4 regions of the Sporosarcina siberiensis genome follow, and region 4 is predicted to be linked to each of the others. Evidence: riboswitches for the same ligand, from Rfam matches in the RefSeq annotation. Region 4 holds a riboswitch; each other region holds the start of a gene.
The links. A riboswitch is a leader RNA that binds a small molecule or an ion and turns the genes downstream of it on or off. The one in region 4 is predicted to bind S-adenosylmethionine.
Positions count from the first base shown of each region.

Region 1 (7,982 bases), on a different contig from region 4:
AACTCGTCCAAATTAGGTGTCGTTTCCGACAGAGAAATGATATCTGCAGTTTTATAGCCGCGCAGCTCTGAAATCGTGTCAATTTCAGTTTTAAATGCATTTAAAATACCTTGTTTATCTTCATCAGATAAGTCGAACTTTTCTCGAAGATTTTCAGGAACCTTGTTTATATCCCAGTGTTCATAGATAACTTCTTGCTGTTCTAAAAATGCTGCAACCTCTTTTTCTGATTCAATTACTATGTCCGTTCCTTGAATTGTAATCGTCGCCATTTTCATCTTCCTCTCTAATTTAAGTTATTGCTTACTATTAAATTCTGTTTCTACGATTCGTATACAATCGTAAAACGTTTCAAAAGGGTGGTAAGGAATTCCTAACTTCTTACACTTTTCGATTAAGTAGTCCCTTGCAATCACAACATCAGCAAGTTTCGCCGCTTCAAAGTCTGTCACAGAATCTCCAATGACAATACTCGTTTGTTGTTCGTTTGTTAAGTTGCGAATAATTGTTGGTTTACAACAGCCACATCCTTGGTTTGTACAATTCGCATCACATGAATGTGGAAATTCAATTTTAATATTCTCACCCAAAAAGTCACTTTCATTACAATAGACTTTATCGAAAGGACCAAATGGTTCAATCAGTGGATAAACGAAAAAATCGATGCCGCCACTTACTATATAAAGAGGAATGTCTTGATCTTTTGTAAACTGTACAAATTCAGCAAAGCCATCTCTAATTTTTGCATCTTCCAATACAAATGAAATGATTTCTTCTTTTTGAGATGTCGCGAGCAAAGAAAACATTTCCTTAACACCTTTTTGAATGGAAATTTCTTGTGCTAATATCGCGTCTTTAATTGTTTCCCAACCAGGTGGTCCAAACTTCTCCATTATATTAACGATGTTATCTTTCATTGTAATGGTCCCGTCAAAATCACAAAAGATAACGGGTCTTATTGATGTACCCAATTTTCTCAACCCCCTTCTACATATTACCGATCACCGATAATTCATAGTTCTAACTATAATAATCAAATTACAATCAGTACTTGAAGATATGTTTGTCATAATCACTACTCAATTGTGAATTTGAGAATGCTACTTTAATTCGGTTCAATTACGCCCCATTGGGTAATTGCCTGTTGCAATGGTTTAGATGTTTTTGCAGCTTCTTGTAAAGATATCTTTTGAACGCTTGCATCGATTGCAGCTCTAAAGGCTTGTGCTCCAGCAGTTGGACCATCAGAATGACCAAAAATACCCCCACCTGCATTGACTACAAGATTATCACCAAAATCATTCACTAATTGGGGTACCATTCCGGGATGAATTCCAGCAGATGGTACGGAAAACGTTTGTTCAAATCCATTCTCCTCCGTTAGTGCTTGATTAATAGCCAAAGCATCTGAGAGCGGTATAGCAACATTACCATACGGACTTGGATACAAGGAAAGATCCCCACCTATAAGACGTGTAAGCTTTCCAACGAGCAACGAGTACGAATATCCATGTCCTGCTTGTCCAGCAAGAACGCCGGATAAAGCAGAATGTGCCAATATTGGCAACCCAACATTATTATTTTCACGCAATCCTTGCAGTGCATCTAAACCATACGCATGCACATTAAATAATAATGCATTTGCTCCTAATTCAGCAGCTTGCTCCGCTTTTTCATGCAATTCATGCGTTCTTCCAGATAAATTAACGGCATACAGTGCTCGTGCTCCGGTATTTTCATAATGATTATGAATAATTTCTTTTGCAGTCGTAATTCTTTTCAAAAATGGCGTCAATTCATTTTCAAATAAAATCTCATCATCTTTTATTAAATCAATGCCGCCAGCCAGTAAATCTTCCAATTGTGAAGAGAAAAACTTTAAATCTTTACCCATGACACCTTTGAAAATGGCTTTTAACAAAGGACGATCGTATACACCTAATTGTTCACGAATACCTTTTGTACCAAATCTGGGACCTGGGAACTTACCAAGTAAATCTGCATCGAAATCCATATCGATTAACTCATATCCCTCAAAGAAAGATAATTTACCATAAACTGTGGTTAAAATTGCTGGTAAGTCTGCAGAAAAATTTGCGGAAGGATAAAATATTTTCACCGTATCTTTTAATTCGCCCTTTTCCACTGAAATTACTTCACCTTTATGTTTTTTCAATTGCTCCTGTTCAAGATGTGGAATGTCCGTCCAAGATCCAATTGTCAGTCCAAGCGCATGTTGCTCAGCAATCTTTTGTTGATTTGCATCTGTTGGAAATAAATAAGTAGCTGTTAAACCCATATTGCATCCTCCTCGATAAATCTAATAATTAGTTCGGTTGAAAATGTTTACTCTATAACTCTTTCATAGATTTTGAACTGTTTCAATCTAGAGTTAAACTTAATTTCACCTCTAACACTATCTATCTGTTTACCATAACGCTAAAAAAGACCCTATCAATTAAGAAGAGGTCTTTTCAAACAACTTCTTATCTTTTAGCTCTATTAGCTAGAAGAATTAGCACCGTGCTCAAAATGAGTCGGTTGCCGGGCTTCATTGGGCTTTTCCCTCCGCCTGCTCTGGATAAGAGTATATGTGATTTTTTTGTCTATAAAAATAGTACTTGAATTATTTCATGAAAGATTAATATTGTCAATATATTAGCAACCTGTTAAATAGTATAAATACATACATATTGCTTAACTATATCTGGTTATTCAAGTAATTTCAATAGGTATAGCCCACGGTATTATAGTATCATTTAAGTAAATCACAGAAATTATCAACGGAGGTGCACACATCTTATGAATAAACAAACTTCTAATTCTCATAGGCATGAAACGATTGCAAAAATGCAAACAGAAGAATTTGATGTATTAATCATTGGTGGCGGAGTAACCGGGGCCGGTATTGCAATGGATGCAGCAAGCCGGGGATTGAAAACGGCTCTCGTAGAAATGCAAGATTTTTCTGGTGGTACTTCCAGTCGTTCAACAAAAATGATTCACGGTGGTTTGCGCTATTTAAAAAGTTTTGAAATAAAAATCGTGTCGCAGGTTGGAAGAGAACGAGCTATCGTCTACGAAAATGGTCCGCATGTTACCACTCCACAGTGGCTTATTTTACCTATTTACAAAAATGGTACATTTGGAAAGTTCAGTTCATCAATCGGTTTGAGAGTTTATGACATGCTTGCGCGTGTTAAGAAAGATGAAAGAAAAAGCATGCTTACTGTAAAGGAAACGCTGCAAGCTGAGCCCAAGTTCAAGCAGGAAGGATTATTAGGTGCAGGGCGTTTCGTTGAATACCGTTCAGATGATGCCAGGTTAACAATAGAAGTTATGAAAGAGGCAAAAACACAAGGAGCAACAGTACTCAATTACACTAAAGTTGAAGAGTTTCTTTATACAGACGAAAAAATTGTTGGAATAAAAGTTGTGGATCAGTTGAACGGCGAGTCTTATGAAATACATGGCAAAAAGATTGTGAATGCTGCCGGTCCATGGGTTAATACAGTAAGAGAAAAAGACCTTCCTTTGGACAATAAAAAATTACACTTAACAAAAGGTGTGCATATTGTCTTCGATCAAAGTGTATTTCCATTGAAGCAGACCATTTACTTTGATACTCCTGATGGCCGAATGGTTTTGGCAATTCCAAGAGATGGTAAAACATATATCGGAACAACAGACACTGATTATGCCGGCGATTTAAAAAACCCCAAAACCACTGAACAGGATCAAAACTACTTACTGGATGCTATTCATTTTATTTTCCCGGATTTAGAGATTTCGCAATCTGATATTGAATCTAGTTGGGCAGGACTGAGACCTTTAATCCAAGAAGAAGGAAAAGATGCTTCCGAAATTTCAAGGAAAGATGAAATCTGGAAATCGAAAACCGGACTCATAACGATAGCTGGTGGAAAACTAACAGGTTACCGAAAAATGGCGGAAACGATTGTAGACTTAATAACATCCGAATACCAAAAAGAGGACGATAAAATATATTCTCCATGCAATACAAAAAACATGCCCATTTCGGGCGGTCACGTAGGTGGTTCTAAGCGTTTTGAAGCATACAAGTATTCCAAAGTTCGCCTAGGTATGGATCATGGTTTATCAAAAGAAGTCGCCTATTCTCTTGTTCAAAATTACGGTTCCAACATCGATCGTATTTTCGCGTTAATCGAGAACTATAAAACCGACGCAGAAGAGTTTGGAATGCCTGTAGATATCTATGCTCAGGTCGTCTATTCGATTGAAGATGAATTCACTTGTACTCCTGTCGATTTCTTTTGGAGACGTACCGGAGCTCTTCTGTTTGATATCGCTTGGGTACATAAGTGGAAAGAACTTGTAATCGATTTAATGTCTGAAAAACTCGAATGGAGTATTGAGCAAAAAAAGGACTTTACTGCTGATTTAGATAAACATCTGGAAAATGCTACTGTCGTTTCTGAAGAAGAGTAACCCATTGCTACTCCCCTAAATATATATAAGTGAAAGGGGTAGATTAAATGGTGTCATTGACGACTGTTATTATTGATGGGTATTCATTTACTGCAGTAACGGTTCATTTACCAAAGACTACATTGTTAACTGTTTCAAACGAAAATGGGTATATAATGTGTGGTGCACTAGATGTAGGCCTATTGAATAGGCATTTGAGTGACCGCAAAATTATAGCGGGCAGAGCAGTTGGCGTTAAAACAATTGACCAATTGCTTAATGCCCCACTCGAAATGGTTACAACTGAAGCAGAAAGTCTCGGGATTCATGCAGGTATGATTGGTAAAGATGCCTTATTGAAAATGGTGTAGCTTATAAAGGGAACCGGTATAATAAACGAAATTAAATACAAAAAAGAGTCCTAATTCGATTATGAATTGGGACTCTTCATTTTTCTAATGTAATAAACTTTAGTATTTATACACAACAGGCTTTAGATAGGCTATTGGTACTCTAATCAACTAAGTGTCTGGAAGTAATTTTTGTCGGCAAACGCACCCAAGTGGAGATTTCTTCACACGTTGATTTCCGTTCCAGACGGACGCACCCCTTTTTTTGCACAATGCTAAACGATTAAAACATCCTAATACTGAAGATACTCGATTGTATTTAACTTTTGATTGCTACAATCAATTTGTTAATTGATATTATCGCCAAGACTGCTAAAATAACTAATCTTCCGCATAAATCCCTCATAAAAGCAGATAATATGCTGAGGTGATCAGATCATGTTAAAAACAAGGATTGGTTATATTATTTGTTTTTTAATTATTTTAAGCTTATTTGTTTATAGTAAGTCCTTAAATACAAAACTAACGGAGTTATCCATCTCGCAACCGAATAATATTAAAAGTGAACACAAACGGATTGAGGAATTGGAACAACGTTTAGACAGCCTTGAACCACCTGAACCTACCACCATTCTTGATTCACCTTTCCCTTTTGAAGAGGGAACCGATGTGAATTATCCTACCGATGCCATCCCTATTTCAGAAGTGTTAAAAGAAGGAATAAAAATCCCTTTCAAAGTAATAAAAAGCGAACCAAACTATATTAGACCAATTTACGAAGAACACTGGCATAGCACGACTGGAAGATGGAGCTATATTCCTTCTCGAATACACTATTCTCTCCACCGAATGTTCCCTTATTATTCCATTGGGATTTCAGAAGAATTACATTTTACACAGAATGTAGGTATTGCTGCTAATACTGCAATGAATGAAACTGACCTTGACCTGTATATAGTTGTGTTTCAAACAAATATCACAGATGTTTATACAAAAGGAAATCAAGTTGTTGTTGTTGGAACACCTAAACGAACAGGAGTAGAGGTTATAAACATTAAAACAGCAGATATACACCCGAGTAATAAAGAGAAGCTTTTGTTAGTTCAGGTAGCAACTAATGAAGAAGAACTTGATTATTCTTTAATTCGTTATGAATCACCCGATTTTTGGTTGCAGACAAAACAAAGAAATGAACGTGAAAAGTCTGAAATAGAGTGAACCTTTGCCTTATCAAGTAAGTTGATAAGGTCATTACTTTATATAATCATTCTTCTTCAATTCTTTGGCCCGTTTGTTATAAGGTGCAAGCCCTGTGCAACAATTGCGCACTATTCTAGAATAAAAAGGATCAACTCAATTATCTATATTTTTTCTAATGAATTTGTCTTTAAGATTTAAAATAAACTCAAACAAAAAGAAAGCTAATAAACCACTCCAAAAAATATAACTCGGAGAGAACAAGACGCTTTCTGTAGATAAATAATAAAAAAAGTTCACTGCTGACACTAGCATGTAAGTATAAAAACCGAAAATCATTCCTTTTCTCGAGTTGAATGATTCTTTATCGCTCATCTTTTTGAAGAACACCACATTGTCAGCTCCTTAACTTCTTAAATAGCCCGATTATAGCGTAACTCTTATGCATTAATCGCACCCGTTAACAGTGCAGTGAATTACTGATCCCTAAAATCAAACTTATCCTCTGGCACGTCTAGAGAATGCCCATTAATTATTACCGTGTCATTATCAAACCACTTTTTATCAGAACCATCTTCCTTGGGATTCCAGTAAACATTCTTAGTTTTTTTATTTTTTTATTTTTTTTATTGAAAACCAACTCACCACGAACTGTATAAGACGTTGTAGCTCCACCGTTAGCAACATATGCTTTTACCGTAAACTTACCATCAGGTGAACTTTCTTCCGTGAGATATTCACCCTTCGGTTACCTATTCATATCAAAAAATGCCCAATATACGCCGTAACCAAGTAATTCGTTAAAAAGCAATCCTACTATGCCAATTGAGTGGCGCCTTTTTTCATTTATTTAACAGTATTGCAGGTATCACTGTTAATAAATCACTGACATCTTTATCATCATGATAACTTTTAAGTAGTTTAGTAGTTAACGTAGTCGGTATGTTTTCTTTGTCATCCGCTTCAATACCTATAATTTCAAGAAGTTCATTATGAAATTCTTGGAACGTAGGAGCTATACCTGTTTCCTTATAAGCTTTTTGCATTCGTAAAGGTAACATTTTAGCGTTATAAGAATCCTCGGTATTAACATCGTGTTTTAATAAAATATATTCTAAATCCGAATTGAATTCTTCGGTATAAGAATTCTCTACTATTTTAATTAGTACATGTTCTAATTTTGATACTGTTTCTTGTATTTCAAAAAGGTTTTTATCCATAATTTCAATTGTATTAATTAATTCTTCTCTTTCTTTTTCTAAAAAAAGAATTCTTTTTTCCATTTTATTAATCACCTCGGGGTTCTATATTTTTTTGTATAGTTTAAGGTCCGAATACTTTCATTAACTCTACAATAAAGCTTGAGACTTTACTAGCTGTTGACTTATTACCTAATGGTTTTGTAAGTGCTTTTGTGAGTTCTGTTTGAACTTTACCATAAGTTACATTGTCCATCTTCTCTAATTTTCTAAGTAGTGGTTTTACAGTACCATGCATGACATTTCCAAATTTCGCGGCAGTTTTTTTACCAAGAGTTTTTCCTATGAGATTTGTGATTGTAGTTGTATTATTTACTGCCCACTTTAGACCTTTTTTTACAGCATAACTAGGTAATGAATAAGTGGTTATGTCACCAGGCTTTAACTTTTCATCGTTGTTAAAAGAAAATTGTCCTAATGAATTCTCGATTTCTTCTATTTCTGATGTAGTAAACTCTTCATTTTCAACGATAATAAAATTGGATTGACTTGCATTTTTGTCTACAGAATCTGCTTGTACTAGTCCCGGAGTTACGACAGAGAAAAGTAAAAATGTGATTAAAGATAATAAAATGATTTTCAGTCCGCGTTCTTTTTTGATAATATTATTGATTATAATTCCTCCTCTTTTCAGATAACTTTTTAAAAGTGTCTACCATTGGAGTTCAGTTCAAATCGTCATAAAAACCGTTTTATAAACTTTCTTTTTTTCGTTTTTGGATACCTT
Region 1 is NZ_JBHUGI010000027.1:80,606-88,587, forward strand. Features, by position in the region: gene ACFSFY_RS10430 (cupin domain-containing protein) at 1-272, opposite strand, end outside; gene ACFSFY_RS10435 (2-hydroxy-3-keto-5-methylthiopentenyl-1-phosphate phosphatase) at 297-971, opposite strand; gene ACFSFY_RS10440 (2,3-diketo-5-methylthiopentyl-1-phosphate enolase) at 1,106-2,299, opposite strand; SAM riboswitch class I at 2,484-2,588, opposite strand; gene ACFSFY_RS10445 (glycerol-3-phosphate dehydrogenase/oxidase) at 2,803-4,470, shown strand; gene ACFSFY_RS10450 (YunC family protein) at 4,518-4,820, shown strand; gene ACFSFY_RS10455 (hypothetical protein) at 5,385-6,017, shown strand; partial or broken gene ACFSFY_RS10460 (DUF5412 family protein) at 6,473-6,846, opposite strand; gene ACFSFY_RS10465 (hypothetical protein) at 6,839-7,279, opposite strand; gene ACFSFY_RS10470 (hypothetical protein) at 7,320-7,493, opposite strand.
Region 1: another riboswitch for S-adenosylmethionine. It lies ahead of ACFSFY_RS10440 (2,3-diketo-5-methylthiopentyl-1-phosphate enolase); the one in region 4 lies ahead of mtnK (S-methyl-5-thioribose kinase).

Region 2 (7,982 bases), on a different contig from region 4:
GTTCCATTATATTAGACGGAGCTGAAATTGGGGAAGGTTCCTTTATTGGGGCTGGAAGTCTGGTCCCACCAGGTAAAAAAATTCCACCAGGTGTACTTGCCCTCGGTTCACCCGCGAAAGTCATGCGTCCACTTACGGATGTCGACCGGGCAGAAATGGATCGCGTCGTAAAGAGCTATGCTGAAAAAGGACAATACTATAAAAGCTTACAAAAATAAGTTCAAAAGAGCTAGTAGATCGGTAAACCAATCTACTAGCTCTTGTTTTATTACGTTGTATTATTGATTTGCTTGTTCTCTTAATCGATCCGCTTTATCCGTTTCTTCCCAAGGTAGATTAATATCAGTTCTACCAAAATGTCCGTAAGCCGCAGTTTGTTTATAAATAGGACGACGTAAATCCAACATTCTTATAATCCCTGCAGGACGAAGATCGAAATTTCCGCGGACAAGGTCCACTAATTCACCTTCTGTAACTTTTCCTGTACCGAATGTATCGATTGAAATAGAAACCGGTTGCGCAACACCAATTGCATATGCAATTTGAACTTCACATCGGTCAGCTAGACCGGCAGCAACGATGTTTTTCGCTACGTAACGTGCAGCATAAGACGCAGAACGGTCAACCTTCGTTGCATCTTTTCCTGAAAAAGCACCCCCACCATGACGGGCATAACCACCGTAAGTGTCAACGATAATTTTACGTCCTGTCAGACCAGCATCTCCTTGAGGTCCACCAATAACGAAGCGGCCTGTCGGGTTAATAAAATATTTCGTGTTTTCGTCAATCAATTCAGATGGAACAACTGGTTTAATAACATGTTCCTTTATGTCCTTTTGTATTTGTTCAAGCGTAATCTCAGGATGATGTTGTGCAGATATAACAATTGTATCAATACGAATTGGGTTATTATTCTCATCATATTCAACAGTTACCTGTGTTTTTCCATCTGGACGTAAATAAGAAATAATCTCTTCTTTTCGTACATGTGATAGTCTACGCGCTAATTTATGAGCCATACTAATTGGGAGTGGCATTAGTTCAGGTGTTTCATTACATGCATAGCCAAACATAAGACCTTGGTCGCCTGCTCCAATTGCTTCGATGTCTTCGTCACTCATTAAACCTTCACGAGCTTCAAGTGACACGTCGACGCCTGCTGCGATGTCTGCAGACTGTTCATCAATGGCAGTAAGAACTGCTGAAGTTTCCCAGTCAAAACCGTATTTTGCACGAGTATAACCAATTTCTTTTACTGTATCACGTACTACTTTTGGAATGTCTACGTACGTAGTCGTTGTAATCTCACCTGCAACCAAAACTAGACCAGTCGTTATAGTCGTTTCACAAGCAACACGTGCATTGGGGTCTTCTGCTAAAATTGCATCCAAAATTGCATCTGAAATCTGATCACACATCTTATCTGGATGTCCTTCTGTTACAGATTCCGATGTAAAAAGTTTACGATTCGTCAATTTATTTCCTCCTTATATCCTACGAGATTGATACGGTACTCATACTTCCCATGTAAAGTCCATTCTTGTTATAAGAACGGTAAGCGCCATTACGAGCTCATACACGAGGATTAAGGGCTGAAACAATAGAAAAAGCCCTTCGCTCACGTATTTATTACATGAGGAAAGGCTTATTTTGAAAAAGCACCTTTCACTCTTATCGTCCAAGGACTTTCACCTTGCATCAGGTTCGGCACCATCACGATAACAAATTCGTTACTGCAGGTTGCCGGGTTTCATAGGGCCTGACCCCTCCACCAGCTCGGGATAAGAGTATCCGTTCAATTAAATATGTTACGAAACATGTCTGCATATGTCAATCTTTCTCTCGAAAATAATTCAATTCAATTAGTATAGTTTATTATTCTAAATGTGTTATACTAATTGATGAATGTGATGTCATCCAATTATATATGTAAAGGACGGTACTTAATTATGATTTCAACGACAATTAGCGAAACTCTAAAAGATCTTCTTTCCGGAGAAAATGTAAATGTTCAACTCTCAGTTCCACAACTTGTTGAAAAAGCAACAACACGTGGAGAAGCACAGCTAACTGCAGATGGAGCGATAACAGCTTTAACAGGAAAATATACAGGTCGTTCCCCGAAGGATAAGTATATTGTCGAAGAAGAATCTTCTAAAGATAACATCGATTGGGGCAGTGTAAACCGTCCGGTCTCAACAGAGATTTTCGATTCTCTATATAACAAAGTAATTAAACACTTAGCAAAAAAAGATGAATTATTTGTATTTAAAGGGTTCGCTGGAGCAGATCCTGAGTCTCGCCTTTCTATACAAGTTGTTAACGAACTTGCTTGGCAAAACCTTTTCGTTCATCAACTCTTCATTCGCCCGAGCGCGCAAGAGTTAGCAGAACATCAATCACAATTTACAATTTTAGCAGCACCATCATTTAAAGCAGACCCTGCTGTTGATGGTACAGATTCCGAAACGTTTATAATTGTTTCTATGGAAAAACGAATTGTACTTATTGGTGGAACTGAATATGCCGGCGAAATGAAAAAATCAATCTTCTCAATTATGAACTACCTACTTCCTTTAAAAGGAATTTTACCAATGCACTGTTCTGCAAACGTTGGAGATAAAGGCGATGTTGCGTTATTCTTCGGACTTTCTGGTACAGGTAAAACAACACTTTCTGCTGATGCAGATCGTAAGCTTATTGGTGATGATGAACACGGCTGGTCTGATAATGGCGTGTTTAACATCGAAGGCGGATGTTATGCGAAATGTATCAATCTTTCAGGTGAAAAAGAACCTGAAATATTTGGTGCTATCCGTTTTGGTTCGGTTTTGGAAAACGTTGTTATCGATTCAGAAACACGCATTCCAGATTACGACGATGGTTCGTTAACTGAAAATACTCGTGCAGCTTATCCGATACAATCAATCGATAATATTGTAGATCCATCGGTTGCTGGACATCCTAAAACGATTATTTTCCTAACTGCGGATGCGTTCGGTGTTTTACCTCCAATTTCAAAACTAACGAAAGAACAAGCTATGTACCATTTCCTTAGCGGTTTCACATCGAAACTTGCTGGAACAGAGCGTGGAATTACTTCACCTGAAGCAACATTCTCTACTTGTTTCGGTTCACCGTTCCTACCTCTTCACGCTACAGTGTATGCGGAGATGTTAGGGAAGAAAATTGATGAACATGGTGCACAAGTATTTCTTGTGAACACAGGTTGGACTGGTGGAGTATATGGAGTTGGTCGTCGTATGGATTTAAAATATACGCGAACTATGGTACGTGCTGCACTTGAAGGTAAACTGAACACTATTGAAACAGACACAAACGATATATTCGGTTTAGAAATGCCGAAAGCAATTGAAGGTGTTCCAACTGAAGTATTGAATCCACGAAATGCTTGGTCTGATAAAAAAGCATATGATGAAAAAGCAAATGAACTTGCAGAACTATTCCGTGAAAACTTCAAGAAATTCGGATCTGTATCCGAAGAAATTATTCTTAAAGGCGGACCAACAGCATAATTAAATATAACCCCGGATCACACAATTCAATTGTGTGATCTGGGGTTTTTTGTATTCAGGAAGATAGTGTTTAATTCTACTGTCTTCTCATCCAATCACATAAATCACGGACAATTTGTATGTTTTGAGCTGGAGGAATGTAATGCGTGAAGTTAGGGAAGTATCGTGTTTCATATACTTTTCCATTTTCAAATAAAGCGTTTTCTAGTAATTTTGCTTGTTCAATAGAAACATGTTCATCTTGCATCCCATGTATAATTAGTACAGGTGCATTCAGTTCACTGATTCGAGCTAAAGCATTTCGTCTGCGATATTCGTCAGGATTCGTATTAGGAGTGCCGCCGATTACCCTTTTCATCATCTTCCTCATATCTTTTCGCTCTTTGTATGTAAATATTATATCAGAAACACCTGACCAAGTAACAACTGATGTAATATCTTCCCTTAGAATTGCTGTCCAAAGGGCCATAATGCCACCACGAGAAAAGGCAAATAAATGAATCTTGGATGAGATGCATTTTGGATTCTGTTTCAAAACATCAACAGCATTTATTGCATCTAAACGATCGTCTCCACCAAACTCATCTTTTCCTTCTCCTCCTCGATTTCCTCGATAATAAGGAGCAAATACGACAAAGCCTTGCGAAGCGAACTGCGCAATTCTCGAGGGACGTACCATCCCAACATGCTGAATTCCGCCTCTCAAATAAATTATTCCTTCATATTGTCCATCTGCAATTGGCTCAGCTAATAATCCCTTTACTTTGAAACCATCCGACCAATACGTAATCTCAAATAAACGAACATTGGGATTTGGAGATGGATAGTTACGTTTATTTTCCATCCTTGCATCACAATTCAAGTTCTCCCACCCGCTTTCTTATAGCCGATATCCCTTCATCTTTCATATGAAAACTTAAATACTCACAAGAATCAAGTTCAAAATCATTCATCCAAACTACGCCATCTGTTTCAAGTAGTGAATAATTCGAATGTATTTTAACAACAGATCCAGTGAATACAGCTTTACAAAAAGGAACATCTCCATGAACAACATATTCTGCAACATGCTCTAAGTCGTTTATAAGGACACCTGTTTCTTCTAATGTCTCTCTCATTGCAGCTTCGACCAAAGTTTCATCCTTTTCAACTTTACCACCAGGAAATTCAACTCCTCGCACTTTATGTTTGGCGAGGAGCCACTTTCCTTCATGTTTTAAAACAACCAACACATGATTTATTTCTATTTCAAAAAAGTCCTTTTCAAATGTTAAATCCACTTTAAATCCATTCAAGTCTTTAAAAGAAATCAAATCAAATACCCCTTCCTCCGTTTAGTGTATCGGAGGTGAAAATTCATTTCAACGAAAATAAGGGAGTTCCTCGATAAATTTTTGTGTTTCTTCATCCGTAAATTCATGGATTAAAGCATAAATCTTTTTTGTTCGTATTTCTATATCATCATTGAAACCTTCATAAAAGGCAGGTATGAATCGAAAATGAGATCTAAAAAAGTTCATATTTTCCATCTCATTGGTTTGTTCAAAAAGATTTTGAAAAATGGGGATATACTCTCGTTCTAAACTCACTTCATATTCCCATGCCGAAACATCAGGTTGAAAATACACTCTTTGATTTGCAACGGAAACATACGCTTTATACTTTTCCATATTGGTAACCACCTTTTTTTGAATTAGTATGTCGTAATTCAAAAAAAACATGCATCACCATTTAGGGAAGATGCATGCCGTTATAGACTTATACCTGTACGTCAACTGAATTCCCTTTATGGGGATGTGCTACAGTTGGTTGATCAGGTAAACTATTCAACATCTCGAGAGCAGCAGAAGAACCCATTGAAAGAGATTTGCTCAATACACTCATTTGAACAGTAGATTGAAGACTTCTTAACTGACTCGCCATAATTGAATTTATATCCATATGAAAAACCACCTTTCACATAACTTATATCGTCTCAAATCGCTACATTTTCAGTGAAAGTTAAAGTTTCATAAAACTCTAAGAAAATTACTTATTATCTTCGCCAAGAAATGCATTTAGCATCCATTGATGTTTTTCAACGCTCTGATAAATCGCATTTAACAAGTCTTCTGTCATATCGTCTCCATTTTTTGCAGCTTCGTCCATACCTTTTTTCAAAGAGGACATAATTTCATCAAAATCGTTGACAATTGTTTCAACCATTTTATCTGATTTTTCATTACCTGTCGCTTCTTTTATTACAGATTGTTCTAGATGTTCAGCTAAAGTCGCAACTGGATTTCCACCGAGTGTTAACACTCGTTCTGCGATTTCATCCATATGAGTTGTAGCCTCGTTGTAAAGTTCTTCAAACTTAGCATGTAGTGTGAAAAACTGATGCCCTTTCACATACCAATGGTAATTATGAAGTTTCGTATACATTACTGACCATGTGGATACTTGCACGTTCATTTCTTTAATTAGTGATGTAGACATAAAAAAAACATCTCCCTTAAAAATATTTATTAATCTTCTTACTGTATGTTTACCACAAGAACCAGTACATTAAACATATAAGCAAAATTAGGGAGCAATTAAAATGAAAAAAATACTTATGATGATGATTAGGATTTATCAAAAAACAATTTCGCCGTTAACACCGCCATCTTGTCGATTTTATCCGACTTGTTCTCATTATGGAATTGAAGCTCTTGAAACACACGGTGCATTGAAAGGCTCATGGTTAGCCGTTCGTCGCATTTCAAAATGCCATCCATTTCATGAGGGCGGTTTTGATCCTGTTCCAGAAAAGAAAACAAAAAACTAAATCGCAGTTATAGAAAATGGTTCAACTATCGAGTTGAACCATTTTCTTTAGTTGCAAAATGAGCTCTGTTCTTGTATGATAAAAAAAGTTAGTGACCAAATCGTAATGATTACTGTTTGAAAACGGAGAGGAATTTATCAAATGAAAAAGAGCTTCTTTTTAGTACTATCCTTAACACTTATTTTTATATTAACTGCTTGTACTACTAATAATCCAAAGTCCGAGGAAATTGGAGATAAAAAGCTAAACATTTACACAACTGTATTCCCACTACAATATTTCGCTAAAAGAATTGGTGGAGATCATGTTGATGTAAAATCAGTCTATCCAACTGGTGCGGATGAACATACTTTTGATCCTACACAGAAAGAAATGATTGCACTTGCTGATGCTGACTTATTTTTTTATATCGGGCTAGGCTTGGAAGGTTTTGTAGAAAACGCTGAAAATACACTTAAGAATGAGCATGTGAAAATGGTTGCTACTTCAGCAGCAATAACAGAAGATATGCTTAGCGAAAATCACGATCATGACGACAATGAAGATTCTGAAGAACATCACTCTCACGACAACGGAGCTTTGGATCCGCATGTATGGATGTCTCCTATTCTGAGTGATGCTCTTGCCTTCTCAATTAAAGAATCCCTTATTGAATTAATTCCAGAACATGCTGCTGAAATCGAAAAGAATTTCGAAGAAGTACGCAATGACCTTTTAGATCTTGATCGAGCATTTATAGATATGGCTTTTAATGCAAAAACTAAAACATTCTTCGTATCCCATGCGGCATTTGGATATATTGCTGACACTTATGGCTTGGAACAAGTTGCAATTGCCGGTTTGAATTCACAAAGCGAGCCGTCTCAAAAACAATTGGCGGCACTTGTTGAATATGGTGAAAAAAATAATGTAGAATACGTTCTTTTTGAACAAAATGTATCCTCAAAGCTTACGGATGTAATTCGAAAAGAAATTGGTGCTGATTCTTTGATGTTACATAATCTTGGAGTATTAACAGTTGAAGACGTGGAAAATAATGAAGATTATTTTTCTTTAATGTATAAGAATATTGAAACATTAGAACAAGTTCTAAATTAAGTTATAATTGAATGATACTAACCCACTCACTGTCAACTTTAGGCTAAGTGGGTTTTTCTTCGTTCTATGATAAATCCAACATATCTTTTAATTTACGACGTAGTAATTTATTTGAAGCATTACGGGGAAGTTCATTTACATAATAGAAATGTTTCGGAACTTTATAACGAGCTAGTCTCTCTTCGCAATAATGTTGCAATTCCAAGTCCATTACATTTTCATTAATTACAACGAATGCCACTGGAATACTTCCCCACTTCTCATCATCGATTCCACAGACTCCTGCTTCAATGACTTTCGAATGTCCTAAGAGTACATTTTCAATTTCAGCTGGATATATATTTTCTCCTCCAGAGATAATTAAATCTGATCGACGATCTACTATGTATAAATATCCGTCCTCATCTAGATATCCGATATCTCCTGTTGGCAGCCATCCATTAACTAACGGATTTTCGGACGCAAAATGTCCAATGTATCCAGGTGTAACATGTGGACCTCGAATATACACTTCACCACTCTGTAGTGGAGTTGAAGTA
Region 2 is NZ_JBHUGI010000027.1:134,884-142,865, forward strand. Features, by position in the region: gene ACFSFY_RS10710 (gamma carbonic anhydrase) at 1-218, shown strand, start outside; gene metK (methionine adenosyltransferase) at 279-1,475, opposite strand; SAM riboswitch class I at 1,669-1,788, opposite strand; gene pckA (phosphoenolpyruvate carboxykinase (ATP)) at 1,950-3,536, shown strand; gene ACFSFY_RS10725 (alpha/beta hydrolase family protein) at 3,613-4,398, opposite strand; gene ACFSFY_RS10730 (NUDIX domain-containing protein) at 4,388-4,849, opposite strand; gene ACFSFY_RS10735 (transposase) at 4,898-5,206, opposite strand; gene ACFSFY_RS10740 (putative motility protein) at 5,295-5,477, opposite strand; gene ACFSFY_RS10745 (Dps family protein) at 5,565-6,014, opposite strand; gene yidD (membrane protein insertion efficiency factor YidD) at 6,118-6,345, shown strand; gene ACFSFY_RS10755 (metal ABC transporter solute-binding protein, Zn/Mn family) at 6,487-7,443, shown strand; gene ACFSFY_RS10760 (o-succinylbenzoate--CoA ligase) at 7,508-7,982, opposite strand, start outside.
Region 2: another riboswitch for S-adenosylmethionine. It lies ahead of metK (methionine adenosyltransferase); the one in region 4 lies ahead of mtnK (S-methyl-5-thioribose kinase).

Region 3 (7,982 bases), on a different contig from region 4:
TCAATCATCATCGACAGCCCAGACCCTTTAGATCCAAAAGGAAGCAGAAAACCATCCAGGGCTTCTTGTGCATCGGTCGTATCATGACCGTCTTCTGTAATAGCCCATCCTTCTGGAATTTCTTCTCCATTCTTTGCAGCTAAATTAATTCTCCCTCGAGCTACATTACTAGTTGCCATATCCAAAATTACGGGCTCATTGTTCGAAGGAACGGCAATAGAGATTGGGTTCGTCCCTAATGTAGGTTTCTTCGCTCCCCATGCAACCATTATTGGCGACGTGTTCGTCATAGCGATTCCTAGACAACCTGCATTGGCTGCCATTCTCGTGAAATATGAAGCGGTCCCAAAATGATTTGAATTACTAACACCTACAAATGCACTACCATATTTCTTTGCTTTTTCTATCGCATTTTCCATTGCAATTTTCCCTGCATATTGACCCCAACCGTTATTTGCATCGTATAGCGTCGTTGTTTCAGTTTCTCTTAATACCGTTAACTCCGTGTGATTTTTAATCACTCCATTTTCTAATCGACCTATGTAATCCGCTAATCTTGTAACTCCATGTGAATCTACTCCCATCACATTCGCATCGACTAAACTATCCGCTATCACTTCAGATTCATTCTTTGGTATACCGAGAGCTGTAAATACTTCATAACAAAACTTTTTCAACTGTTTCACAGGTATTCTTTTTTCTATATTCATTGTTTTAAGTCCCCTTTGCATTCGTTTTCATCATTTGATACTAGGAATTATAGATGGAATCTGCTGTACCACCAACAAAAGAGAGACGAATAAACCGTCTCTCGCAATATACTCTAATCACACCGTCACTGGAACTGCCTTCTCAATCGCTTGTTTAAGATCTGCAATGATATCATCAACTGATTCTAGGCCTACTGAAAGTCTGATAAGCTCTTCTGTAACACCAGACTTCTTCAAATCTTCCGGACCTAGTTGTTGATGTGTTGTCGAAGCCGGATGGATGATTAGTGATTTTGCATCCCCTACGTTCGCTACATGCGACCAGATATCCACATTGTCAATTACTTTTCTACCCGCATCACGGCCACCTTTAATGCCGAAAATCACGATAGAACCAAAACCATTCTTCAAATACTTCTTAGCAAGATCATGTGATGGATGATCTGTATTACCTGTAAAAGTAACCCATTCCACTGAAGGATGATTCTTCAAGAATTCAGCCACTTTAACCGCATTTTCATTATGTCTTGGAACACGCAAGTGAAGCGTTTCTAACCCTTGCAAGAAGTTGAATGCACTGTCAGGGTCGAGACATGGTCCAAAGTCGCGTAATAACTGTACGCGCAGTTTTGTTGCGAATGCTGCTGCCGCTGCGTCAATTCCGTAACGCAAGCCACCATACGATGCATCGGGCTCTGTAAATCCTGGGAATCTACCTTGTGTCCAATCAAACTTTCCAGCATCGACCACAATTCCACCAATAGTCGTACCGTGGCCACCAATCCATTTCGTTGCGGAATGAATCACGACATCCGCTCCAAACTCAATTGGATTTGAACCATATGGTGATGGGAATGTATTGTCAATCAGTAACGGCAATCCGTTTTCATGTGCAACTTCTGCTACAGCTTCGATATCAAGAACGTGAAGACCTGGATTTCCGATTGTTTCTGCAAAAATCGCTTTCGTTTTATCCGTAATTGCAGCCCGGAAGTTTTCTGGATCCGTCACATCAACAAACTTCACAGTAATTCCATAACGAGGAAGTGTAACCGCAAATAAGTTATATGTGCCACCGTACAAATTACTTGCTGCCACTATCTCATCACCAGTACCTGCAACATTCAAAATTGAGAAAGCAATTGCGGCCATTCCCGAAGAAAGAGCTACCGCAGCCGTTCCGCCCTCGAGAAGCGCTAGGCGTTCTTCAAACACAGCTACCGTCGGATTCGTAATTCGTGAGTAGATGTTTCCAGCTTCTGATAAACCAAATAAGTTTTGTGCATGTTCCGTATCTCGAAAAACGAAAGAAGTTGTTCTATGAATTGGCAACGCACGGGATCCAGTCACCGGATCAGGCTTTTGTCCACCGTGTAGTAGAAGTGTTTCAGGTTTTAGGTTTTCGTTTGTCATTGTCATTACCTCCAGTAGTTTTTTAGATGAAAAATATAGTGCGGAGGCGTTGGGGGTTCCAAGGAATAAAAAATAACCCCCTTCGCTTAAGAAGAGGGTTACGCTTTCGCAAATTCCTCCCCTTATCTTTCAGTCCGTTTACACGAAACTGTAGGAAGTAGCACCTTTGCAAGTTGGTCACTTGCTGGTTGCTGGGCATCGTAGGGCCTAATCCCTCCGCCGCTCTTGATAAGAGTGTTGTTGTATTCAGTTTTCCATCTTGTTACATAGTATAGATGTAGTCGCAATATAAAGTCAAGTGTTTATTTAAAAGTTTCTGAAAACTAATTCTAAAAAAAGACTTTTAGTCTAAGCATACTTACTTTTAATGAAAATACATCCTTTTTAAAACATATCAATAATATATATGTAACCAAATGCCATTAAAGTAATTACTAGAAAATACAATCCATTCCATTTAAACGCAACGGTAAAACCATCTTTTTTTACATTCTGGCTTATTATAATGTTCATCGCATTTAAAGGACTAATAGCAGCTGATAGCATCCAACTAAAAATACACATAAAAGCAATAGGTAAAGGATTAAATGGAATTCCTGATTCAATAAGCGTTAATAAAATTAAAGGTATTGAAATGATTTGGTGAACTCCAATCATTGCTACCCCGGTCACAAACAAGAGGATAAACAAAAACAATACAGCAAGTGATTCATTTACTGACCACTCTATTGCGCTTTTTAGCACATTAATAAAAGGTGTATTGGCAATTGCATTCCCGAAAATACCCGCACTTAAAAATAGGGAGATTTCCATTCTAGATCCAATTAACAAACGGTCCTTATAGTGCAAATACTCTTCTCTAACAACAGCCCATTTATTACGCAGAACAACCCAAACAAATGGAACCAAAACACAAATAAAACTAACCAATAACAGCATTGGTTTATGAAGCAACGATTCCATACTAATCAATAATAGAATCAACCCTAAAACAAATACTATAAGAAAAAATATGTTCTTCAAACCATTCTCATCAGGCTTCAATTGTCCAGGCTCTTGTAAAAGTGTATGAGTAGTCGCTTTCGGTCTCAGTAAAAACAAACCTACAACAGCTTGCATAAGTGAAAACGTAATTCCTACTAATATATAGGACATATATTTAACTTCTAATAAATAGATTACAATACCTACTGAGGCAAAAAATGGTGACCAAAGAACGGCAGGTGTAAACCCTAAGTAGTAAGAACGAGACAACATTTTGGGCTCAATTTTAACATCTTTTACAAAGTCATGCACGATGCGTATCGCACCCATATTTAATATAGGTGCTAACAGCATCATAAAAGAACTCATACTATAAAATGTTTTACGTTCATCATTTTTATTGTTTGATAACCCGGAAACGATAGTATCAATTATTCCTTCTCTTCTAAGCGGGATTGACAGCAGAGGAGCCAATATTAGGATTGCAAGCAGTGGAAGGTTTTGTGTAATCCCCTCAAACAGCTGAAGTCCCCTATTGCCATTTATAAAATGTATAATCATTCCCGTAGTAAAAAGAAATAATGTGAACAGCCTTCCTTTGATCTCCATAGAAAAAACAACCGTTAGAAAAGTAGCTACTGAAACTATAGTAAACAAAACAGTTATCAAAGGGTGGGAAATATACGCATTTATCATATATGTCAAGCACATTAACATGATGAGAGTAAAGCGTATCATGTTACACCTACTCTCTTTCTTATTAATATAAGTTTCAATAACTTCTCAAATTTCTACTTTATGCTTTGGGACCACCGGCAACATATAAAACTTGTCCAGAAACGAAAGAGGATTCTTTACTTGCAAAGAAACAAACTGCGTGAGCAACATCTTCCGGCATTCCTGCACGTTTCACAGGGATTTGTTTGGCCTTTTCTTCAACCAACTGCTCAAATGCTATGCCATTACGTTCAGCCACAGATTTCGTCATTTCGGTAACAATGAAACCAGGAGCAACTGCGTTAACCGTAATGTTATAACGCCCTAGCTCCAATGCTAATGTTTTTGTAAAACCTTGGATACCGGCTTTGGCCGTTGCATAGTTCGCCTGTCCTCTATTCCCTAAAGCAGAAACGGACGAGAGATTAATGATTCTACCGTACGCATTCTTCACCATGAGTTCTTGTGCATATTTACTACAAATAAATGCTCCCTTTAAATGGACATTCATTACTTGGTCCCAGTCTAGTGTGCTCATTTTGAATAGTAAGTTGTCCCGTATAATCCCTGCATTATTCACGAGAATATCTACTCTATTATGTGTCTTATTAATTTCTGCAAATACTTTCTTCACATCTTCTTCAGCTGTAATATCGACGACATACTTTTCAAAGGAAATTCCCATCTCCCTAAACTCAATAGCCGTTGCATTTAAGATACTTTCATCCACATCTAAAAGACATACATGACCTCCTGAAAGGCCAATCTTTTTGGCGATTTCTTTACCAATGCCTTTACCTGCTCCTGTAATAACTGCTACTTGATTTGTGAAATCAGTCAAAGTTTTTCACCTTTTTCCCATTGTATTCATCGTCAAATAACTTAATTGATTGCGATAGTCATAAACAATTTCTTCTATGATTTCAGCTACAGTTTTTACTTCATCGATAAGACCGATCGTTTGCCCAAGTGCGATTACTCCTGTATTTAAATTACCCGTATCAATTAGCTCTTTATACGACTCCCCACTTATATAAGGGAAAATCTCTTCGAAGGTAGCACCTTGTTTTTCCAACTCTTCCAACTCAATAGAATGATTGGTCTTCATAACTCTGGCGGTTTTCCCAATCGATTTCTTCACCATTACAGTATCTGTTTCAGACAAACTCTCCAAATAATCTTTTACATTCTGATGGAGTCTAACTTCTTTTGACATTAAGAAACGGGTGCCCATTTGTACGGCACCTGCACCTAATGCTACAGCGGCGAGTACAGACTTACCCGTTGAGAATCCGCCTGAAGCGATAACTGGAATCGAAAGCTCTTTTACCGCTTTTTGAATAAGAGTTAAACTGGTTGTATCTTCTTTACCTGGATGTCCACCACATTCATAGCCATTTACCACAACTGCATCGCAGCCCAACGACTCTGCTTTTTTTGCAAAACGAACAGAAGGAGCAACATGAATAACTTTTACATTTGCTTTTTTCAGGTCATCCATATACTGTTCAGGATTATTTCCTGAAGTAAATACGATTTTAACGCCGGACTCAATTACACCTTCAACGAATTCATCCATTGGTCTTCGAATCCCAATCGCAATGTTCACTCCAAAAGGTTTATTTGTAAGTGTCTTTGTAAGTTCAATATCCTCCAGCATTTCTTTCTTTGTTTCGTAACTTCCGGCCGTGATTAACCCTAATCCACCCGCGTTAGAAACTGCTGAAACTAAAGGAGAAGTTCCAAGGCCCTGAAGCCCGCCTTGGATGATTGGATATCGAATGCCTAGCATCTGTGTGATCTTTGTTTCAATCATTTTACTTCTGCACCTTTCAATTCTAAGGCTCCAATTATGAAGCCATTTTACCGCTTAAATACATAGGATGTAATTTCTTTTGGAATACGTAAATCGCTAGCAATAATGCTATTCCGATAACATCTGATGCCACTCCTGGTAATACTAGAAGAACAGCACCACCGAATAACAATATTCTTTCATACCAATATGCTTGTCTGATAAACCATCCCTCAGTAGCACACGCGACAGCAATAATACCAATTATCGCTGTGATTACAGAAACAATAATCGCAGGCCATGCACCGACTAGTAATAACGTCTCACCGTAAACAAAGAAGAATGGCACGATGAACGCAGCTAGACCTAGTTTAACAGCCGCAAATCCTGTTTTCATTGGGTCAGCACCGGCAAGACCTGCTGCCGCGAACGCCGCCAATGCAACCGGAGGAGTAATTGCAGACAGAGCTGCAAAGTAGAACACGAACATATGTGCAGCTAATGGTGAAACTCCAAGTAGAATTAAAGCAGGTATAGTCAGTGGCACTTGAACGATATATGCCGCTACTGTTGGTAGCCCCATACCTAAAACAATACTAGTAATCATTGTAAAGATTAAAGCTATAATTAATATTCCACCAGAAAGACTAATAATGATACTACTGAATTTCAGTCCAATTCCAGTTAAACCGATAACTCCGATAATAATTCCAGAAGCAGCACATGCGATCGCAGTCTCTATCGATGCTCTAGCCCCAAAATTAAGCGCTTTAAATATTGTTGCGATGTTAATTCTATTCGCTTTTGTTAAACCCGCAACGAGTATGGTCACGATGATCGCAAACAATCCCGCTCTCATCGGAGAACTTCCCGAAGCAAGCATAACGACGATTACAATTAGGGGAATAAAGAATAAAAACCCTTTTTTGAAAACTCCCCAAAAACTTGGTAAATCTTTTTTATTCAACCCTTTTAAACCTAATCGAACAGCCCTTAAATCGACTTGGTAAAATAGACATATATAAAATAGTAACGCTGGAACAATTGCTGCAATAGCAATATCCATATAAGGAACACCTAAATACGATGCGATGATGAAAGCCGAAGCTCCCATTATAGGTGGCATGATTTGTCCGCCTGTAGAAGCAACAGATTCAACAGCACCTGCGAATTCCTTTTTGTACCCTGTTTTCTTCATCAATGGAATTGTGAATGCACCGGTGGTAACTGTATTTGCCACCGCACTACCTGAAATTGTTCCGAGGATTGAACTAGCGATAATCGCTGTTTTTGCAGGTCCTCCTCGGTACTGTCCCATTCCGGCAACGGATAAGTCAATGAAGAACTTACCCGCACCCGATACTTCCAAAAACTTACCGAATAAGATAAACAAGAAAATGAATGTTGCAGATACTCCAAGCGGTGTACTAAATACACCAGTTGTAGTATAAAATAAATGATCTATAAACCACATTGTAGTAAATTCTCTATGCGACAGTGTACCAGGCAGTAAATGCCCCCATATTCCATAAACAAGAGCTACTAAAATAATAATAACTAAAGCACGACCTATTACTCTTCGTGTCGCTTCAATTAATAAGACTCCAGCAATAATTCCTATAGCAATCTCTAAAGTTGTAAGCTTTTCAATATAGCTCATACGTGAGGATATTTCTTGTGCGTTGATAACAAAATAGGAATACACTCCTATTGAAAGCACTATAAATAACCAATCGTACCAAGGAATACTCTCTGACTTAGCTGCTTTGCTCGTCGGCTTATAAATTGCAAAAACCAGTACTAATGCAAATGCTAAATGGGCAGAACGTTGTAAAATCGATTCAAATACTCCAAAGAACGCTGTATACAAATGAAATAACGACATAAGGATTGCCACAAGTGATATTATTTTTCCTGCTACGCCTAACAACGGACGTAGTTTTGTATTCAATACACCATCATCATCGTATCCAGTGTTTTCTACAACTTCAATGGAATCCAGTATTTTTTTTTCTGTCATACACTATCACTCTCCTACATTCCATAAAGAATATTAAATTTATTCCATTGCCCCTACTTCTTTGTAGTATCTCATAGCTCCAGGATGCATTTTTCCTACGTTGTTTTTCACAGAATACTCAGCATCAAAATCTGCCATAACGTTAGAAATTGTCAACCAAGTGTCTTTTTCTTCAATCATCATTTTTGTTAATTGGTAAACCGTTTCTTCATCCATCAAGTCATCGTTTACTAGAAGTACAGAGTACCCAGCAACTGTCTTAACTTCTTCTTTTATTCCAGGGTAAGTTCCTCCTGCAACAATATGCTCCATATAACCTTCATTCTTTTCTCTTAACTTCGCA
Region 3 is NZ_JBHUGI010000021.1:95,053-103,034, reverse strand. Features, by position in the region: gene ACFSFY_RS07880 (Ldh family oxidoreductase) at 1-710, opposite strand, end outside; gene ACFSFY_RS07875 (O-acetylhomoserine aminocarboxypropyltransferase/cysteine synthase family protein) at 828-2,123, opposite strand; SAM riboswitch class I at 2,243-2,358, opposite strand; gene ACFSFY_RS07870 (hypothetical protein) at 2,508-3,716, opposite strand; gene fabG (3-oxoacyl-ACP reductase FabG) at 3,904-4,665, opposite strand; gene ACFSFY_RS07860 (NAD(P)H-dependent flavin oxidoreductase) at 4,672-5,640, opposite strand; gene ACFSFY_RS07855 (TRAP transporter permease) at 5,675-7,639, opposite strand; gene ACFSFY_RS07850 (TAXI family TRAP transporter solute-binding subunit) at 7,679-7,982, opposite strand, start outside.
Region 3: another riboswitch for S-adenosylmethionine. It lies ahead of ACFSFY_RS07875 (O-acetylhomoserine aminocarboxypropyltransferase/cysteine synthase family protein); the one in region 4 lies ahead of mtnK (S-methyl-5-thioribose kinase).

Region 4 (7,982 bases):
AGAATTTGCTTGTAGAAAGTAATTCTCGAATTTCTTCGTCATCGCTCTCACTTCATCATGAAGCTGATAATTTGAAGCATCCACATAATGACTTATAAAAATTAAATGATCCAACATTTGTCTTAACCAAAAGTTGCTTTCATGAATCGTTGCATCTGATGGTGAAATATAAGTACCTGTTTCTACTAATTTGAAAACTTTTTCAGCCTCTTCAGCTTCACGAATCATGTGATCCAAAAGTGAAACCGGCGTTGATATAATCACTTCACATTTTAAAGATTTATCCATTGTATGAAGAAGCAATTCACGAAACTCTCGAGTGGAACTTTTCGCTTCATCCAATAAGAGCCCAATATCTACAGTTTTCTTTTCTGCACGGTTAAAAATTTTCCCCATTCGCTGAACCATTTCGTGATTCGTACGAGCCAATTCTAGCTCATGATGACTAATTTCACGATCAAAGAACTCACCATGCTCAAAATTATTACGCACCCAAAAGTCAATTATTCCATAGGTATCCCGCTCGTAATTATCTGTGTATGGCAATACCACACCTCTTTCTTATTTGTACGTCCAACACATGTTATGTCTCACCCATTATGATTATGCCAAACGACCTTGCCTAATAAGTTAAGAAGAAATTATGAACGTTGGAAACTAATTATTATCCTGCTGAAAACCGGTTTTTCGCATGAACATACGTTACTGCTAGGGCAGATACAAGCACAGCTCCCTTAATAATATCAAATGCATAATAAGGTAGATTAAGAATCGTTAAGCCATTCAGTAATATACCGATAACGGCTGCACCAAAAAATGTACCGATGGCATTCGGTTTACCAGCACCTAAAACGGAGTAACCAACAAAGACAGCTGCCACTGCTTCCATTAACAGTGGTGCGCCCGCATCGATTTGTCCTGAACCAACACGTGCTGTGAATAAGATTCCCGCCATTGATGCAAAAACACCGGAAATAACATAGGCGGAAAACTTAACTTTTTTAACGTTAACACCTGACAATGTAGCTGCTTCTGCATTCCCACCTGTCATGTAGAGCACGCGGCCCCAACGTGTATGATTCAATACTAAATAGGTTAGGAAAACCATCACGAGCATTATCCAAACTGGAACAGGTAAACCGAGCATTTTCCCTTGTCCAATCCATAGAAATGCTTGCGATAACTCGCCAGGTGCAGTCCCTCCCGAAACAAGAGGCATGTTATTGTAAATCGAATAGCCCTCTGTATATGTCCGGTGTAAGCCGGCAACGATATACATCGTACTAAGTGTAGCCAGTAAATCTGGGATACCAATCACAACTATTAAAAGCGTGTTAAACATACCAACAAGAACGCCTACTAAAATAGGTAGTATAAGCACAAGCCACAATGGCAAGTCATACCAAACCATTAAAGAAGCCGTAATGACTGTCGATAAGGACATCGTCGACCCTACGGATAAATCAAATCCATTGACGACCAAAGTAAAAGTAACACCCAAAGCAAGAAGCGTCACTATAGAAATCGATCGTAAAATATCCGAAAAATTATTATACGTTAGAAAAGCATCACTAATAAAACTAAAATAAATAATAATAGCAATCATTAAAACAATTGTTCCATATTTAAATAGAATGTTTATACTTTTGTCTTTCATTTTGTTCCTCCGTTCCGCCGCTTGCGTAGAGCAATATTTTCTCTTCTGTTGCATCTTCATGTGAAAATTCCTTTACAATCCGCCCATCATACATAACGAGAATCCGATCAGAAATCCCTATTATTTCATGTACCTCACATGAAAAATAAAGGCATCCATTTCCTTTTTCAGAAATCTCACGAATAAGTTTAAAAATATCCACTTTGGCACCGATATCGACACCCTTTGTCGGTTCATCAAACAAATAAATTTTAGAATCCAAAGACATCCATTTCCCAATTGCAACTTTTTGCTGATTTCCACCACTTAAATGTACAAGCGGTGTATCCACACTACCCGTCTTAATTTGAAGGCTTTTAACAATACTCTTTGCAAACTCTTTCTCCGCACGTTTATTCATAAAAAAACGATGTGAAAATTTACGCAAGTTGGGGAATGTTGCATTTGTTTGTAAAGATTCATGAACAAAAAGGCCTTCTTTTCTACGTTCCTCAGGAATTAGTGCCATTCCAGCTTTAATGGCATCTGAAGGGTGTTTGGCTTGGACCCGTTTACCATCTAAATAAATACTTCCTTTATTGAATTGATTGTATCCAAAAAGAGTTTTTGCGAGTTCTGTTTTTCCTGCGCCTACTAAACCAACTACACCAACGATTTCACCTTTCGAAACTGTAAAACTAATATCATGCAATTTGTTATTATCTGAGAGACCATTTACTTCTAACAATATTTCAGACGTAGATTTATGTATTTTTGTTAACTCATTCCTAAACGTTTCACCGAGCATTGATTCAATAACTTGATTTTCCGTAGTTTCAGTCGTTTTAAACGTTTGAGTAGTTGCTCCTTCTCTCATCACTGTTATTCGATCACTTATTTCAAATACTTCGGGTAATCTATGTGAGATGTAAATGCAGCCAACATTGTTGTTCTTCAGATCATTTATAACCGAGAAAAGACGTGTAGATTCTTGTACGGATAACGGAGCAGTCGGTTCATCAAAAATAATTAATTTTGCGGAATGAACGAGTGCACGTGCTATTAATATCAATTGTTTTTCTGCAAGAGTGAGCATAAAAGCAGGTTGCTGAACAGAGATATTCCCCGCCTTTAATTGTTGCAATGCTTTAGATGCCTCTGCATAGAGTTTTTTATTAGAAATAAATATGTTTCCTGGTTTTGAAAATGTATCCAACATAATGTTTTCCGCTACGGACAGTTCAGGAACAATTGCAGTGTCCACTTCCTGATACACACAGTAAATGCCTAGTTCCTTTGCTTGTTTAGGTGAACGTAAATTCACAGTTTTTCCATTAAGTATGATTTCTCCATCATCTTGTTGATAAACACCTGAAAGAATTTTCATTAAAGTACTTTTACCTGCACCGTTTGCTCCTAGTAATGCATGTACTTCTCCTCTTTCAAGTACAAATTCTCCCTTAGTCAGGGCGGTCACTTTACCAAATTGTTTTTGAATGCCACTCATTGAGAGTAAAGTTTCCACAGAAAAACCTCCCTATTTGATAAATAAGCTGCCCCTTTTTATAAGGACAGCTTCATTTCTTACTTCAAGCTTTCTTCTAATTCTTTTAGTGCTTTTGAATACCCTTGATCGCTCGCTCCCCAACCATCAATAAATTCATGAAGTTCGTTAGTTGTTACTTTGTTTTCTGGTAGTTTTGCAGCATCCACGAAAATTGGTTCTAACACAATATGTTCTTCTGGTTTTTCACCATTTATTTTTTGGTATGCGTAACGCACTTGAATCCGACCGATATCTGTAGGATCTACCGCAGCAGATGCAGCCCATGGACTGTTCTCATTTTGAATCATTTGCAAATCTTCGTCACTCATATCAATGCTGTATACTTTTATATCCGTACGGCCAGATTGCTCTATTGCACGAACTGCACCTTTCGCGAATTCATCCCAAGCCGCCCAAACTGCAGTGATATCACCCTCATTTGGATACTGCTTTAGAATTACTTCCATTTGTGCTTGAGTATCTAGTGCTGTATTAGCCGTTGCTGCACCAAATGCGGCAATCTCTTTAATGCCAGGGTTTTCTTTCAAGAAATCAGCATATGCGACTTGCCTTCTTTCCATTGGAGCAAAACCGGCTACCCAGATTTTCACAATGTTTCCTTCACCATTCGCATCTTCTTTTAATTTTTCTAAAGTCATTTCAGCCATTTGCTGGTCACCTTGCTCTAAAACAACAACACCTTCAACCTCAACTCCAGCATCAAATGCTACAACAGAAATTCCTTTTTCAATCGCTTTTTCAACACCTTGATTTAACGCTTCCTTTGTTCCGTGATCAATTAGAATTGCATCTACACCTTGATTGATTGCAGCATCTAGGTTAGAAGCCATTTTAGCCAAGTCGCCTTCAGAAGCAAATACCGTAACAGTTCCACCAAAAGCGGCAACTTGTTCTTTTACTCCCTCAATATATTGGGCAGAAAAAGTTCCAAGATTTTGCTGCATAATTAGTGCGACTTTCTTATTTGCTAATGGGTTTTCAGATTCCTCAGCATTTTTCACCGGTGTTGCCTCAGCGCTGCCTTCGCCTTTAGGTTGACATGCTGTCAGTAATACTCCTATTAATAGTGTTGCAAATAATAACAATGCTGATTGTTTTTTCATGTTTTTTTCTCCTCTATACTTTAGTTGCCAAAAAGGCGTTGAATGGTATCTACATAATTTTGATCGATAATTCCTTTTTCGGTAATGATAGCCGTAATATATTTAGCAGGTGTTACATCGAAAGCTGGATTAAATACTTTCGTATTGGGTGGAGTAATTCGCTGTTCCCCAATAATAGTAATTTCATCAGCATTTCTCTCTTCAATAATTATTTCTTCGCCACTATTTATTGTTAAATCGAATGTAGAGGAAGGAGCAGCTACGTAAAATGGTATATCAAAGGCTTTCGCTAAAATCGCCAAATTCATCGTTCCGATTTTATTTGCGGTATCTCCATTCGCAGCTATTCGGTCAGCACCGACAATAATTGCTTCAATTCCTTTGGAATGAATCGTATGAGCGGCCATACTGTCGGTAATTAACGTTACATCTACACCGGATTGTTGAAGTTCCCAAACAGTTAATCTTGCACCTTGAAAGACAGGTCGAGTTTCACAAGCGTACACCTCAAAATGCTTCCCTCGTTCGCTTCCTAAATGAAATAGAGCAAGTGCGGTACCATATTTTGCTGTCGCAATGGATCCTGCGTTACAAATCGTCATTACTTTAGTTTTATCATTCAACAACGTTAAAGCGTATTCTCCAATACTTTTACAGAATTCCTCGTCCTCTTCATGAATGTTGATTGCTTCCTGAATTAGTACAGATTTCGCTTTGGTTACACTTTCAATATTTTGAACAGAAGACATCAGTCGGTTTAAGGCCCACTTTAAATTGACTGCTGTAGGGCGCGAACCAATCAAATAAACGTAATCCTTTTGGAGTTCTTGAAGAAAGTCATTTATAGTGTTTGCATTATATTTTTGTGCTGCATTCGCCAGTCCATAGGCTCCAGCTATACTAATTGCTGGTGCACCACGTACTTTCAGTTTAACAATTGCATCATAAACATCTTCAATGGTTTCCAAAGTCAAATACTCAATTTCAATGGGTAATTTACGCTGATCCAAAATAATAAGCTTATTTTTCTCCCATAGGATTGACGTTGGAATGCTCATTCTACTGCACCTCGTACTAGGTTCGTTACGCTATGAATCGATCCGAACTTAAGCCGGTTCAAAATTAGTAGCTCACCAATTTCCAAAGCTTGTTTTTTTATTTTAATTCGTTTTTCACTATCTTGAATGCTTTCTAAATCTTTTACTTGTGCTAATCCAATAACTCTTCGGATAATTTCGCAACCGGCAAAACCAAGTGTGTCACTGAGTACTTCTCTTAGCACTTCGACTTCGTAGTCTTCAATATATGAATAGTTATCAACTGAATCCTTTTTCCAAAGTTCCGAAAAGGTTGTAGTAAAAGCCAACCAAGTTTGCTCTATTTGTAGGGTGAGCAGTTCCCTTTGTTCACGCTCTCTAGTAAGTACTTGCATTATTAAGTTCGCAATAAATTGACCTATATCAAAACCGATGGGTCCATAAAATGCAAATTCTGGATCAAAGACCTTTGTTTCTTTTTGACTCACAAAAATGCTTCCTGTATGTAAGTCGCCATGCAATAGTGCATCGGCTTTCGTTAAAAAGGTACGCTTCAGTTTCGCTACTTCTAATTTCGTTTTTTTATTGGCCCATAACGCCTCAACAATTGATTGCAATTCTGGCTCAATATTATTCGTTTCACTATCAAAGAACGGATCTGTAAAAACAAGATCTTCCGTGATTTTACATAATTCAGGATTTGAAAACTGTACAACTAGCTTTTTCTTATCAAATGGATGTAAGGCGAAATCTGATGTGTAAAATAAAGTTTTTGCTAGATATTCACCAATATCTGCTGCTAATTTCGGATAATTTTCTCCATTTATAAGACCTTCACGCGCAACAGTTAAATGGGAAAGATCTTCTAGTATTGTAATTGCAAGACTCGTATCGGTACCCAATACTTTTGGAACAATCTTCGGTACATATTTTCCGTGTTCTTTAAGTGCTTCGGCTTCAATTTTAGCTCGCTTTAGTGTGAGCGGCCAACTTTCTCCAACTACTTTTGCATAAGGCAATGCCTGTTTAATAATAATACTTTCATCTGTATTTATATCCGTAATTCTAAATACATAATTTAAGTTGCCGTCTCCTATTTCTGTACACGACAATTCTGAATGCTCCGAGAACAATTGATAGTCTATCGCCAATTGAATTGCCTTCTCTACATTTAGCTCTTCATATTTTTTTCCCACTACTTTTACCACTCTCTTCATCCCCCTTTAATGCAAAATAAATAGCCTTCTCTAAAACATAGAGAGGCTAAAGAATTAAAAATTCCCTGCCTCTCATCTTTCAGAAATCATACTAAATAAGTATGTTCTGATGGAATTAGCACCGTGCCTTAAAGGATGAATCATCCAGGCGCAAAGTATGCGCCCCGTTTCACAACGGTATTACGGTCGGTTGCTGGGCGTCATTGGGCCAATCTCCCTCTGCCTGCTCTTGATAAGAGTGCTGCAATTTAATTTGCTATTCTATTTGTACTGTATCTTAGCACTATTCTAAAAGAAGTGTCAATGATTTTATTGAAATAATGAATTATTGACAAATATATTGATAAGTGAAACAATCAACTTTAGAAAAACAATATAGAGATATACACTATAATATTCAAAACCGATTATGACTTTTAATGAAAAGAGGATTATATATGAGTACTTATTTGGCTGAATGGAATGACTTAGCGGATGTCAAAGATGAATTGGCAGCTCGTGATTGGTTTATGGGTACTAGCGGAAACCTTGCAATTAAAGTGCAAGATTCCCCACTTCAATTTTTAGTTACCGCAAGTGGTAGGGATAAAAATAAGCGAACAAGCGAGGACTTTTTACTTGTAGATCATTTAGGTAATCCAGTGGAAGAAACATCACTAAAACCCTCTGCAGAAACATTACTTCACTGTGCTATTTTTAACAAAACATCGGCGAGATGTTGTTTGCATGTGCATACTGTAGCAAATAACGTAGTTTCAGAATTGTATGGTGATCAAGAAATGATTGTCTTTAAAGGGCAGGAACTTATTAAGGCTTTTGGATTATGGGAGGAAGATGCCGTTCTTCGCATACCAATCATTCACAACTTCGCATATATTCCGCAGCTAGCTATAGAATTCGAAAAACATATACATAGCGATAGTGGTGCGGTACTCATTCGAAATCACGGAATTACGGTTTGGGGAAATGATAGTTTTGAGGCGAAAAAGTTGCTAGAAGCTTCTGAATTTTTATTTCAATATCAGCTAATGATTCAACAAGTAAAATCATACTAATCCTTTAAAAACAGAAAAAGCAGTTCTAGATTTTTCAATAACCCGTTCAGATCGCTTATTCAAATACCAAATAAAGTACAACAAAGACCATTAATTCACATTTGAATTAATGGTCTCTTATATCCATATATTTGAAACAGCCATTAGCTTAAAGCATCTACAATCTTAAAGTCATCTTACTACTGGGAACTTCTATAGTGAAACTTTCCTTAGAAGAAATCGCTTTTTCATAAATTCATCCGTTTCTTAATTATCTTGAACGATTCTGTAACAGATTTTGCTCACTAATTGGTACCATTACTACAATAAAAACTTTAGGTATTTCCTGATATTTTACCGAAATGTGTCTCATCCCCATTATTATAAG
Region 4 is NZ_JBHUGI010000009.1:240-8,221, reverse strand. Features, by position in the region: gene ACFSFY_RS05305 (DUF2935 domain-containing protein) at 1-552, opposite strand, end outside; gene ACFSFY_RS05300 (ABC transporter permease) at 665-1,657, opposite strand; gene ACFSFY_RS05295 (sugar ABC transporter ATP-binding protein) at 1,626-3,143, opposite strand; gene ACFSFY_RS05290 (sugar ABC transporter substrate-binding protein) at 3,221-4,306, opposite strand; gene mtnA (S-methyl-5-thioribose-1-phosphate isomerase) at 4,327-5,364, opposite strand; gene mtnK (S-methyl-5-thioribose kinase) at 5,361-6,560, opposite strand; SAM riboswitch class I at 6,630-6,799, opposite strand; gene ACFSFY_RS05275 (methylthioribulose 1-phosphate dehydratase) at 6,998-7,615, shown strand.